3 regions of the Myxococcus sp. XM-1-1-1 genome follow, and region 3 is predicted to be linked to each of the others. Evidence: riboswitches for the same ligand, from Rfam matches in the RefSeq annotation. Region 3 holds a riboswitch; each other region holds the start of a gene.
The links. Region 3 has a riboswitch for cobalamin ahead of K8640_RS25300 (aspartate aminotransferase family protein). Riboswitches for the same ligand answer to the same signal wherever they lie in the genome.
Positions count from the first base shown of each region.

Region 1: linked by a shared signal. The riboswitch ahead of K8640_RS10635 (hypothetical protein) and the one ahead of K8640_RS25300 (aspartate aminotransferase family protein) in region 3 are both predicted to bind cobalamin.
Region 2: linked by a shared signal. The riboswitch ahead of K8640_RS28210 (acyl-CoA thioesterase) and the one ahead of K8640_RS25300 (aspartate aminotransferase family protein) in region 3 are both predicted to bind cobalamin.

Region 1 is NZ_JAIQDH010000004.1:32,326-35,594, forward strand. It holds gene K8640_RS10630 (MXAN_6577-like cysteine-rich protein) at 1-1,033, shown strand, start outside; cobalamin riboswitch at 1,053-1,269, shown strand; gene K8640_RS10635 (hypothetical protein) at 1,454-2,830, shown strand; gene K8640_RS10640 (cell surface protein) at 2,827-3,269, shown strand, end outside.
Region 2 is NZ_JAIQDH010000017.1:29,972-33,240, reverse strand. It holds gene K8640_RS28225 (6-phosphofructokinase) at 1-119, opposite strand, end outside; gene K8640_RS28220 (hypothetical protein) at 261-743, opposite strand; gene K8640_RS28215 (hypothetical protein) at 917-1,600, shown strand; gene K8640_RS28210 (acyl-CoA thioesterase) at 1,766-2,185, opposite strand; cobalamin riboswitch at 2,311-2,549, opposite strand; gene K8640_RS28205 (S1C family serine protease) at 2,668-3,269, shown strand, end outside.
Region 3 is NZ_JAIQDH010000014.1:100,091-103,359, reverse strand. It holds gene K8640_RS25305 (MDR family MFS transporter) at 1-973, opposite strand, end outside; cobalamin riboswitch at 1,155-1,369, shown strand; gene K8640_RS25300 (aspartate aminotransferase family protein) at 1,634-2,998, shown strand; gene K8640_RS25295 (aldehyde dehydrogenase family protein) at 2,995-3,269, shown strand, end outside.

The DNA of each region.
Region 1 (3,269 bases), on a different contig from region 3:
GCTCGCGTCCTGGGACGGCTTCGTGCTCGGCGCGGACATGACCAACGGCAAGCTGCTCCAGGCTCCTGGAGGCAACCTGGGCGCGCTCGTCGAGGAGGACTCGCTGGGCGTCGTGTCCGGCTCCCCCAATGACATCCTCGTGGACCCGCCCCACGTGTACGTCATCGACTCGGTGAACAACACGCTCCAGGTGCTCCGCCGTGACGGCCCGTCCCACGGCAACGGCCTGGGCCTGCGCACCGTGGGGCAGTTGAACCTCGGCCCGAACACCAGCCCCCAGGCGCTCGCGCGCTTCGGCGACCTGCTCTACATCCCGCTCTTCGGCACCGGCAGCTCCAACTTCCAGCACGGCAACGCCGTGGCGCGCGTGGACATCTCCGACCCCACGCAGCCGCGCAAGGTGGACACGCTGTCGCTCACCGGCCTGGACCTGAAGCCCTTCGACGGTACGGGCTCCATGCCCCTGCCGTTCTCGGTGACGGCGACGCGCACCCACGTGTACGTGGCGCTCACCAACCTCAACCCCGCCAACGACTACCGCCCCAACGGGCCGGGCATGCTCGCGCGCATCGACCCCGCCACCGGCGCCGTCAGCGCCATCGACCTGGGCCAGGAGCGCTGCCTCAACGCGGGCTACGTGGAAGCCGTCGGTGACCAGCTCGTGGTCGCCTGCATCGGTGAGGCCATCTACGACACGGCCAACGGCTACATCGCCACGTCGGTTCGCTCCACGGGGCTGGTGCTGGTGAAGAACGATGTCCCCGTGGCCTCCTACGCGCTGAATCCCGGCTGTCAGCCCGGCGCACCGGGTTGCCTGTTGTCGGTGGCCAGCCGCTTCGCCGTGTCCCGAGGCGCGGTGTACCTGGCGGACACCAACGCGGGCCGCGTCTTCGTCGTGGAGGTCGGTGATGGCACCCTCACCGAGCGCAGGGGCTACTCCACGCCCACCGCGAAGGGCCCCGCGCTGGAGGCGTGCCCGGTGGACCCTCGACGCCCCGTGTCCAACGCCATCGACGTCACCGCGCTCCATTGACAATGCCTGTCGCCCGCCATATCCCGGCCGCGTCCTCGGTGCCGTCGTGCGAACCACGGCGGCTCTAGGGAACCCGGTGCGAATCCGGGACTGCCCCGCAGCGGTGTGCAGGAACGACCGCCGTCATTGAAGCACTGGTCCCTCACGGGACTGGGAAGCGACGGCCACTAGGTGGGCGCCCTCCGGGGCTCCCGCGCCTGCGAGTCCGAAAACCTGCCGTGGACCCGTGCCCCTTGGGCACGGACATCACCGAGGCCTCCGAGGGGAGGCGGCGGAGGCGTCAGCCCATTCACCGCGCACCGTGGGGTGCTCGGGTGCCCGCCTTCGACCGCGTCCTCCTGGAAGCCCACCCGCCCGTGGGGGCGGAGAGGGACGAGGACGCAGATGAAGACGGCTGAATCGAAGCGCGCGAAACCTTGGATGAAGTCCGCATCACTGGCCGTGGCCTCCTTCGCCGTGGCCCTGCTCGGCACCGGCTGCAACCCGGAGTGTGTCGACCCGTTCGACTGCCGCGCCGACAACGGCGAGGCCCCCGCGGGGCAGCAGTGGGTCTGCGTCGACGAGCGGTGCGAGACCGAGCCTGCCCCCACCACCCCGACGCCCGACGCGGGGACGCCGGATTCGGGCACGCCCGACGCGGGCCCGCCGGACTCCGGGACGCCGGATTCTGGTACGCCGGACTCCGGCACGCCCGACGCGGGTCAGCCGGACTCGGGCACGCCCGACGCGGGTGAGCCGGATGCAGGTGCGCCGGACGCGGGTGAGCCGGATGCCGGCCCCGTGGTGGTCGACTGCGCGACGGTGCCGCTGGACCCGAAGCTGGGCACGCTCGTGCTCCAGCCGGGCTTCGTCGCCGCCGAGTCCGTGGCGCTGTCGCCGGACATCCTCGCGCTCGGTGCTTCTCCGGGCCCCACGTATGCGTTCTACGGCATCCAGGGACGAGGCAAGGACGCCGCGCTGTACTCGCTGGGCACCTGGCCCGACCTCCTGCCGGGCACCACGAAGCTCTTCGACATCATCACCCCGGCGGACCGCGAGGGCGGCGCCACGGTGTACCCGAACGGCTATGTCATCAACGACGGCCTGCGCGTCTTCACCGGCTACACGCTGGGCGCCACGGGCTCGCCGGGCAACGTCGCCGCGTATGACCTGGCCACGCCGGCCCACTCGAGCTTCGTCGTCGCGCCCAAGAACTTCTCCGCGGCGGCCTTCTCGTCCGGGGAGCTGAGCGCGGTGCTCGTCAACGGCGGCGGTCTGGGCTCGGCCTCCGACCTGGCTGTCTATGGTCTCGTGACGTCCACGGACCCCATGGGCACGGTGCGCGCGGTCAACTTCCCGCAGGGTGACGTGGTGGGAAGCGGCTTCACCGCCGTGACGGACACGGGCGTCGCCGCGCTGGGCTACTTCGACCAGAACTTCGTCAACGTCCTCCACGGCGTGGCGCCCACGACGCTCGCCACCGCCATCACCAGCGGCACGCCGCTGGACCTGGGCACCCAGGCGAAGGTCGACGTGGGCAGCGACTTCAACGACGTCGCGGCCTTCGGCGGTGGCGTGGTGCTCAACCGCGGCGCCTACGCTCCCCCGGACTACGACTTCGTCGCCACCGACGTGTCCCGCTACGCGCTGTCCGTCGGCGCGAATGACGCCGTGACGGTGGGCGCGCGCGTGCCCGTGCTCACCTACGTCAACCAGTGCACCACGGTGCGGATGCTCAAGGCGCTCGGCTCCGACGTGCTCGTCGGCGTGGCTGACCGCAACGGCCGGCGCCTGGTGCGCCTCCAGGTGGCGCCGTGAGCACGCGCGCCTCCTCGCGGTTCGGTCGCGGCACCGTGCTCGCCCTGGCGCTGAGCCTGTCCGCGTGCGGTGGGGACGAGGCTCCCGTCACGGACGACGACGCGGGGCCCGGTGACTCGGGGACCGACGCGAGCCCCTCGCGGCCCGCTGACCCGTACGCCGACGAGGTGGTCGAGTACCTGCCCGGCCCCGGCGCGGGCTTCGGACAGGACCGCTTCCCGTCCATCGTCCTGGGCGCGCCGGTGGGCGGGGGGCTGGACAGCGGCTCGCTGGATGTCCTCTCGCTGGGGCAGGGTGGCTCCATCACCCTGCGCTTCACGGACCTCGCGGTGGTGGATGGCCCGGGCGTGGACCTGCTCGTCTTCGAGAACGGCTTCCTCATCGCCGGAGGCCCGCGCGCCTTCACCGAGCGGGGCCGCGTCTCGGTGAGCGACGACGG
Region 2 (3,269 bases), on a different contig from region 3:
CCGACGAACTCGTGGCCGAACTCGTGCGTGCCCCGCTTGACGAGGCCGCGGATGAGCGCGTTGAGCCCGGGGCAGTCTCCGCCACCGGTGAGGACTCCGAGTCTCAGTGAACGGGCCATAGGGGTCGGACGCGGGTGTCAGAGGCAGGAGTGCCCACCATGACAGCGACGTCGGACCTGATGATAGGAGGCCCCCGCGCTGGGGTGCAACGCGCGAATCACCTCACGGATCGGATTTCCGAGTGGAAACGCGAGCTTCCATCAGTCCCGCTTGAGGCGGCGACGAGAGGCGACGCGGTCCAGCAGGGCCTGCAGACGGGGCTGGGGCGCCTTGGGCAGCGCCTTGTCTGTCGGAGATTGTAGGGGCATCTCCTTCGCCATCCGGTAGACCTCGATCAACCGCTCCTTGAAGAGCTCGTTGTCGGGGCGCTCCTGGACGGCGCGGCGGTAGGCGGCGGCCGCTCCCACGTAGTCCCCGAGGGCGAACAGGCGCTCACCCTCCTGGGCGGGTGAGGAGGGGCCGAGCGGGAGCTCAGGCTCCTCGGGCGGTCGGGAGGCCTCCAGCTTCTGGAGCTCCAGGGGCTGGAGGGACTCGCGGAGGTTGGCGAGCTTGTCGGCGAGCGCGCCGTCGTCCGGGAAGGCCAGGAGGAGCGCCTCATAGAGGTCGAGCGCCTCGACCAGCTCTCCACGGCGCAGCGCTCGGTCGGCGCGAGCCTCCATCTCCACCCGGGCTGCAGGATTCATCTCGGCGCGAGGTTACCCGTGCCCGACGGGGATGTCACAACGAAGGCGCGCGGGCCTGACTTCACGGTGAGCCGGGCCGGTGGGCCTCATGCCCGTGAAGCCGTGTCTTCTGGGTATCCATGGGTTCATGCGGCCTGGCGCGTGAGTGGCCGCGTCCGGGGCTCGGGGGGCCTATGCTGCGCGGTGTGAGCCTCTCGTGGGTGGCAGGCGGGTGGTTGTTGCTGTCGGGCGCGCTCGGGACCGAGCTGCGGCGCGACGGCTACGTGCTGCGTCCGCCCGAGGGCTTCCACATGGTGCGGTGGGAGCCGTACACGGGCTCGGTGGCGGGGGCGGTGACGTTGGACGCGGAGACGCCGAGGTCCTTGTCCGCGGCGCTCGCGGATGGCGAGGGCCCGGAGGCGGCGACGATGTTGGTGTCGGTGGTGGAGCGCGGCTTCTCCGCGAGCCCGTCCGAGCGTGACGACTTCGCGTCGGCGGTGATGCAGCACTTCCAGCGGGAGCTGGGGGTGGTGCTGTCGCCGGAGCGCGTGGACCGGATTGGAGGCGATGCGCCGCGCGTGGAGGTGCTGGGGACGCTGCGGGACGCGGGGCAGACGCGCACGGTGCTGGTGGCGGGGCTCGCGTCCGAGGGGCGGCACGCGGTGGTCGTCGTCAGCGCGCCCGCGGTGCGCTGGGAGGTGCTGGCGCCGAGCGTCCGAGCCTCGCTGGAGACGTTCCGCCTGGAGCCGACGACGACGCCTGGCGTGGTTCCCCGGCGCTTGTTGGGCGCGCTCGCGGGGGCGCTGGCCGGTGCGCTGGTGGCGTCATACGCGGCGTGGCGCCGGGGGCGCGCGGGGCGGATGGCCTCCGAGTCGTGACGACCGCGCGGCTCGCGCACGAATGAATCCCCGGTGGCGCCCTGGGCGGCGCCGCGAGCGGGCCGCCTCGGAGGCGGGCGGGTCCCCGCGTGATGCCATCTGCTGGAGTGCGCGCCGGAGCCCGAGGAGCCGGCCCCGGCGCGGATTGCGTTTCAGGGCTTCACGTCACTGCGCACCCGGCTCGGGCAAGAGCGGGGGCACGGCGGTGGGCTTGCGGTGCTCATCCAGCGCCACGAGCACGAAGCGCCCGCGCGTGCACAGCTCCCGCGCGCCCGTGAGCAGGTCCTCGGCGAACATCTCCACGTCCACGGTGACGGAGGTGCGGCCCGTCGCCGTCACGCGGCTGACCAGCTCCACGAGCTGCCCCTGCTGCACGGGCATGTGGAAGTCCACGCGCTCGCTGGACGCGGTGACCACGGTGCGGCGCGTGTAGCGGCTGGCGGTGATGAACGCGGACATGTCCATCCACCTCAGGGCCTGACCTCCGAAGAGGGTGCCGTAGTGGTTGGTCTGATCGGGGAACACCATGTCCACCATCCGCGTCTCGGTGGCGGAGGAGGGGAGGGACGGCTGCATGTGACTCATGGACGGACTCCTGGCCCACGGGCCTCCCCGGACATGAAGACCTCCGAGGGCGGCGGTGGGCCGCGAGGGATGGCCTGACCTTCCCGCGAAGGCCGGGGGCGAAGCGCCACCCGGGGCGCTGTCCGCGTCCCAGATGGGCTCGAGGCAGGTTTTCGGGCTCCGTGGGCCTCCCACCACCCGCCCCTCATCGCGGCGCGTGCTGGCGTCCTAGGCGCCGTCCCTTCCCAGCCCTCGTCTGCCGAGGACCAGTGCGTTCGACGGCGTTCGTTCCCACTGACCGCTGCGGGGCAGCTCCGGATTCACACCGGATTCCCTTGCTAAACCTCGTGGACCCCCACGAGGCACCTCGGGCGGGGCGGACCCTACCCGCTGCCCGGCGCGTCGCCAACAGGGCAGGTGGGTCGACGAGCGCACCGGAGGCCTCATGCCCCGCCACTCGGTACCCCCGCGCGCGCGGCGCTGGGATAGCGTGCGCCGCATCCATGTTCGTCTTCCTCCTCGTCGCCGTGCTGGGGCAGGCGCCGGCCGTCGCCCCATCCGAACCGGGCGCGCCCTCCGCCGTCCGAAGCCAACCCGACGTCGTGCCCGCTCCCGCGCCCGAGCCGCCTCCGGCCGTGTTGCCCCCGGCCACCCACGAGCTCTTCCAGCGCATCCAGAACCGCGTCGCCCAGGTGCGCATCATCGAGCGCCGCTCGGGCACGCGCTCCTCCATCGGCTCCGCCTTCTTCGTCTCGGGCGACGGGTACGCCATCACCAACTACCACGTGGTCTCCGACGTGGTGCTCCACCCGGAGGACTACACCGCGCAGCTCGTGCTGCGCACCGGCGGGGAGCCCGTGCCCGCGCGCCTGGTGGACGTGGACGTGGTGCACGACCTGGCCGTCATCCGCATGGATGAACCGGTGAAGGACTACTTCGTCCTGGAGGACCGCGAGCCGCCCCAGGGCGCGCGCCTGTTCGCCATGGGCAACCCCCATGACCTGGGCACCACCATCGTCGAGGGCACGTACAACGGCTTCATCCAGGACTCGCTCTACGAGCGCCTGCACTTCAGCGGCGCCATCAACCCGGGCATGAGCGGCGG
Region 3 (3,269 bases):
GCCCCGCGTGCGTGGCCGACAGCCCCACCACGTTCACCATGAACAGCGGCAGGAACACCACGCCCGACAGGAACACCGCGCCGATGACGAACACCGCCGCGTTCCCCAGCGCGAACGTCCGGTCCTGGAACAGCTTCAGGTCCAGCAGCGGCTCCTGCGCGCGCCTCTCCTCGCGCAGGAACAACACCGTCCCCACCGCCGCGAGCGCGAACAACCCCAGCACCTGCCACGAGCTCCACGCCCAGCCGCCACCGTGCGCCACCTGCTCCGCGCCACGTCCCAGGCTGAGCGCGAGCAGGAGCGGCACCACCGCCAGCGCCAGCAGCACCGCGCCCGTCACATCCAGCCTCCCGCGCGAGGCCCCCGGCGGCTTGAGCGCCGGCATGCGCGAGAGCACGAGCGCGAGCGCCACCGCGCCCACCGGCAGGTTGATGAAGAACACCCAGTGCCACCCCAGCCGGTCCGTGATGAAGCCTCCCGCCAGCGGCCCCACCACGCTCGACAGGCCGAACATCGCGCCGAACAGGCCCTGGTACTTGCCTCGCTCGCGCGGCGGATAGAGGTCCGCCACCACCGACAGCGACGCGGTGAAGAGCGCCGCGCTGCCCACCCCCTGCACCGCGCGGTACAGGATGAGCGTCAGCGTCGAGCGCGACACGCCGCACAGGAAGCTGCCCAGCAGGAACACGACGATTCCCGCCGCCAGCACCACGCGCCGGCCCAGCAGGTCCGACAGCTTCCCCCACACGGGCACCATCATCGTCGACGCGACCAGGTACGACGTCGTCAGCCATGGATAGAGCGCGGGAGAGATGCCCAGGTCCGCCTGGATGGAGGGACCCGCCGTGGCGACAATCGTCTGGTCCAGCGCCGCGAGCAGCAGCCCGAGCAGCGCGCCCGACATCGTGAACACCCTCTGTGCACGGGTGAACGTGAAGGGCGCGGCGGCGGTGTTCGCGGCGGACGGAGCCATGGTCTGGAGGCGTCCTCCGACGCGGAGCGCCACCGATGAAGGTGACGCCTGCGCGCGGGATGCGCCAGCGCTCATGCACGGCAGGTTGCTCGTCGAACATCCCCGCGCACCGGCAGACGTCACGTCCCCGCGCGTCGAGCGCGCACCGGCGCTTCGCTTGACAGTCCGAAGAGGCGAACAGTACATACCGCCCCATGTTGGTGCTCGGACCTCGGTCCGAGCTTAAAAGGGAACCCGGTTCGAATCCGGGGCTGCCCCGCAGCGGTAAGTGAGAACGAGCCTCGTCATCCGCACTGGTTCCCCTGGGGAGCTGGGAAGCGACGAGTCGTAGGAAGCCGGCCCCCAAGGCCGAAGCGCTCACGAGCCCGAAGACCTGCCCGCATCCGACCGTGGGAGAAATCCACGGACGGTTTCGACCTGGAGCCGCGTGGGACGGCCGGAAGGTTCGAGCGGCGCTCGTGCCTCGACGGGCCCTCACGCACGCTCGACTTCTCCGACCTCCATCCCCCGTGTCTCCAGTCGCCCGTGGGGGCGAAGGTCGGTCCGTGGGCTCCAGTCGGGGCCTGGTGTGCGCTCACGCGCGCATCGTGACTGCCCTTCTTCCACGCGGGAGCCCTGTCGGGCGACCTCCGGTCGTCCGCGCTGCGTGGAGGACGGACGATGCGGGACGAAGCCAGGCACACGGTGCGCTACCCCCAGGGGAACGTGCTGCTGCGCAATCTCGCGCGCGACTTCCCCGTGGTGACGCACGGCCAGGGCGTCCACCTCTTCGACGCGAGCGGCAAGCGCTACCTCGACGCCTCCGCCGGTGCGCTCGTGGCCAGCGTGGGTCACGGCAACCGCGAGGTGGCGGACCGCATCCATGAGCAGCTGCTGCGCGTCGCCTACGTCAACGGCACCCACTTCACCACCGACGTCACCGAGGCGCTCGCCACGCGCCTGTGCGCCCTCGCGCCCCAGGGGCTCACGCGCGCCGCGTTCCTCGGCTCGGGCTCCGAGGCGGTGGAGGCCGCGGTGAAGTTCGTCCGCCAGCTCTGGGTCGAGCGCGGCCAGCCCCAGCGCGGCAAGGTCATCGCGCGCGTGCCCGGCTACCACGGCAACACGCTGTACGCGCTCTCGCTGTCGGGGCGGCCCCACTACAAGACCTTCTTCGGCCCCCTGCTGGCGGAGGTCGTCACCACGCCCGCGCCGTACCCGTACCGCTCCGGGCTGGAGGACTACGCGCGCGACGGCGCCGAGCACTACGCGCGGCTGCTCGAGGAGACGATTCGCCGCGAGGGCCCGGACACCATCGCCGCCTTCATCGCGGAGCCCGTCATCGGCTCGTCCGCGGGCGCGTCGCCTCCACCGCCCGGGTACTTCGAGCGCGTGAGCGCCGTGTGCCGCGAGCACGGCATCCTCACCATCGCCGACGAGGTCATGTGCGGCTGCGGGCGCACCGGCCGCTTCTTCGCCAGCGACCTGTTCCACTTCACCCCGGACGTGCTGGTGCTCGGCAAGGGCATCAGCGGGGGCTACGCGCCCTTGAGCGCGCTGCTCATCCGCGAGGAGCACCTGGAGGAGCTGCGCCGGGGCTCGGGCGGCTTCATGCACGCGCAGACGTACCTCCAGGCGCCCGCGATGACGGCGGCGGGGCTGGCGGTGCTCGACTACTACGAGCGGCACGACCTGGTGGCCCACGCCGGGCGCGTGGGCGCGCACCTCCAGCGCCGCCTGCGTGAGGCGCTGGGCGCGCTGCCGCATGTCGGCTCCGTGCAGGGCGTGGGGCTGATGGCCGGCATCGAGCTGGTCGAGGACACCGCGAGCAAGCGCCCCTTCCCACGCGCGCGCAAGGTCATCGAGCGACTGCTGTCGGCGCTGTTCGAGCGGGGGCTGGTCCTCTGGTCCAACACGGGCCACGCGGACGGGACGAACGGGGACCTGCTCATGGTCGGCCCCCCGTTGGTCATCACCGAGGCGGAGGTCGACGAACTGGTCGACACGCTCGCCCGCGGCATCCACCACTTCTTCCAGGAGGCGTCATGAGTTTCCGCATCACCTACTCGGTGCTGGAGGCGGACCTGTCCGCGCTGCACGCGCAGTTCGACGAGGCGCTCGCCGCCGTGCGCTCGACGCTGGGCGGAGAGCTGCCGTCGTGGCTCGGCGGCGAGGCGTTCCGGAGTGGAGACCTGCTTCAGAGCCGCAACCCCGCGCGGCCGGACGAGCTGCTCGTGTCCGTCCACCGCACGCCCGTGGCCGAGGTGGACCGCGTGGTGCGCGTGGCGCGCGAGGCCCAGCGCGGCTGGGGCGCGACGCC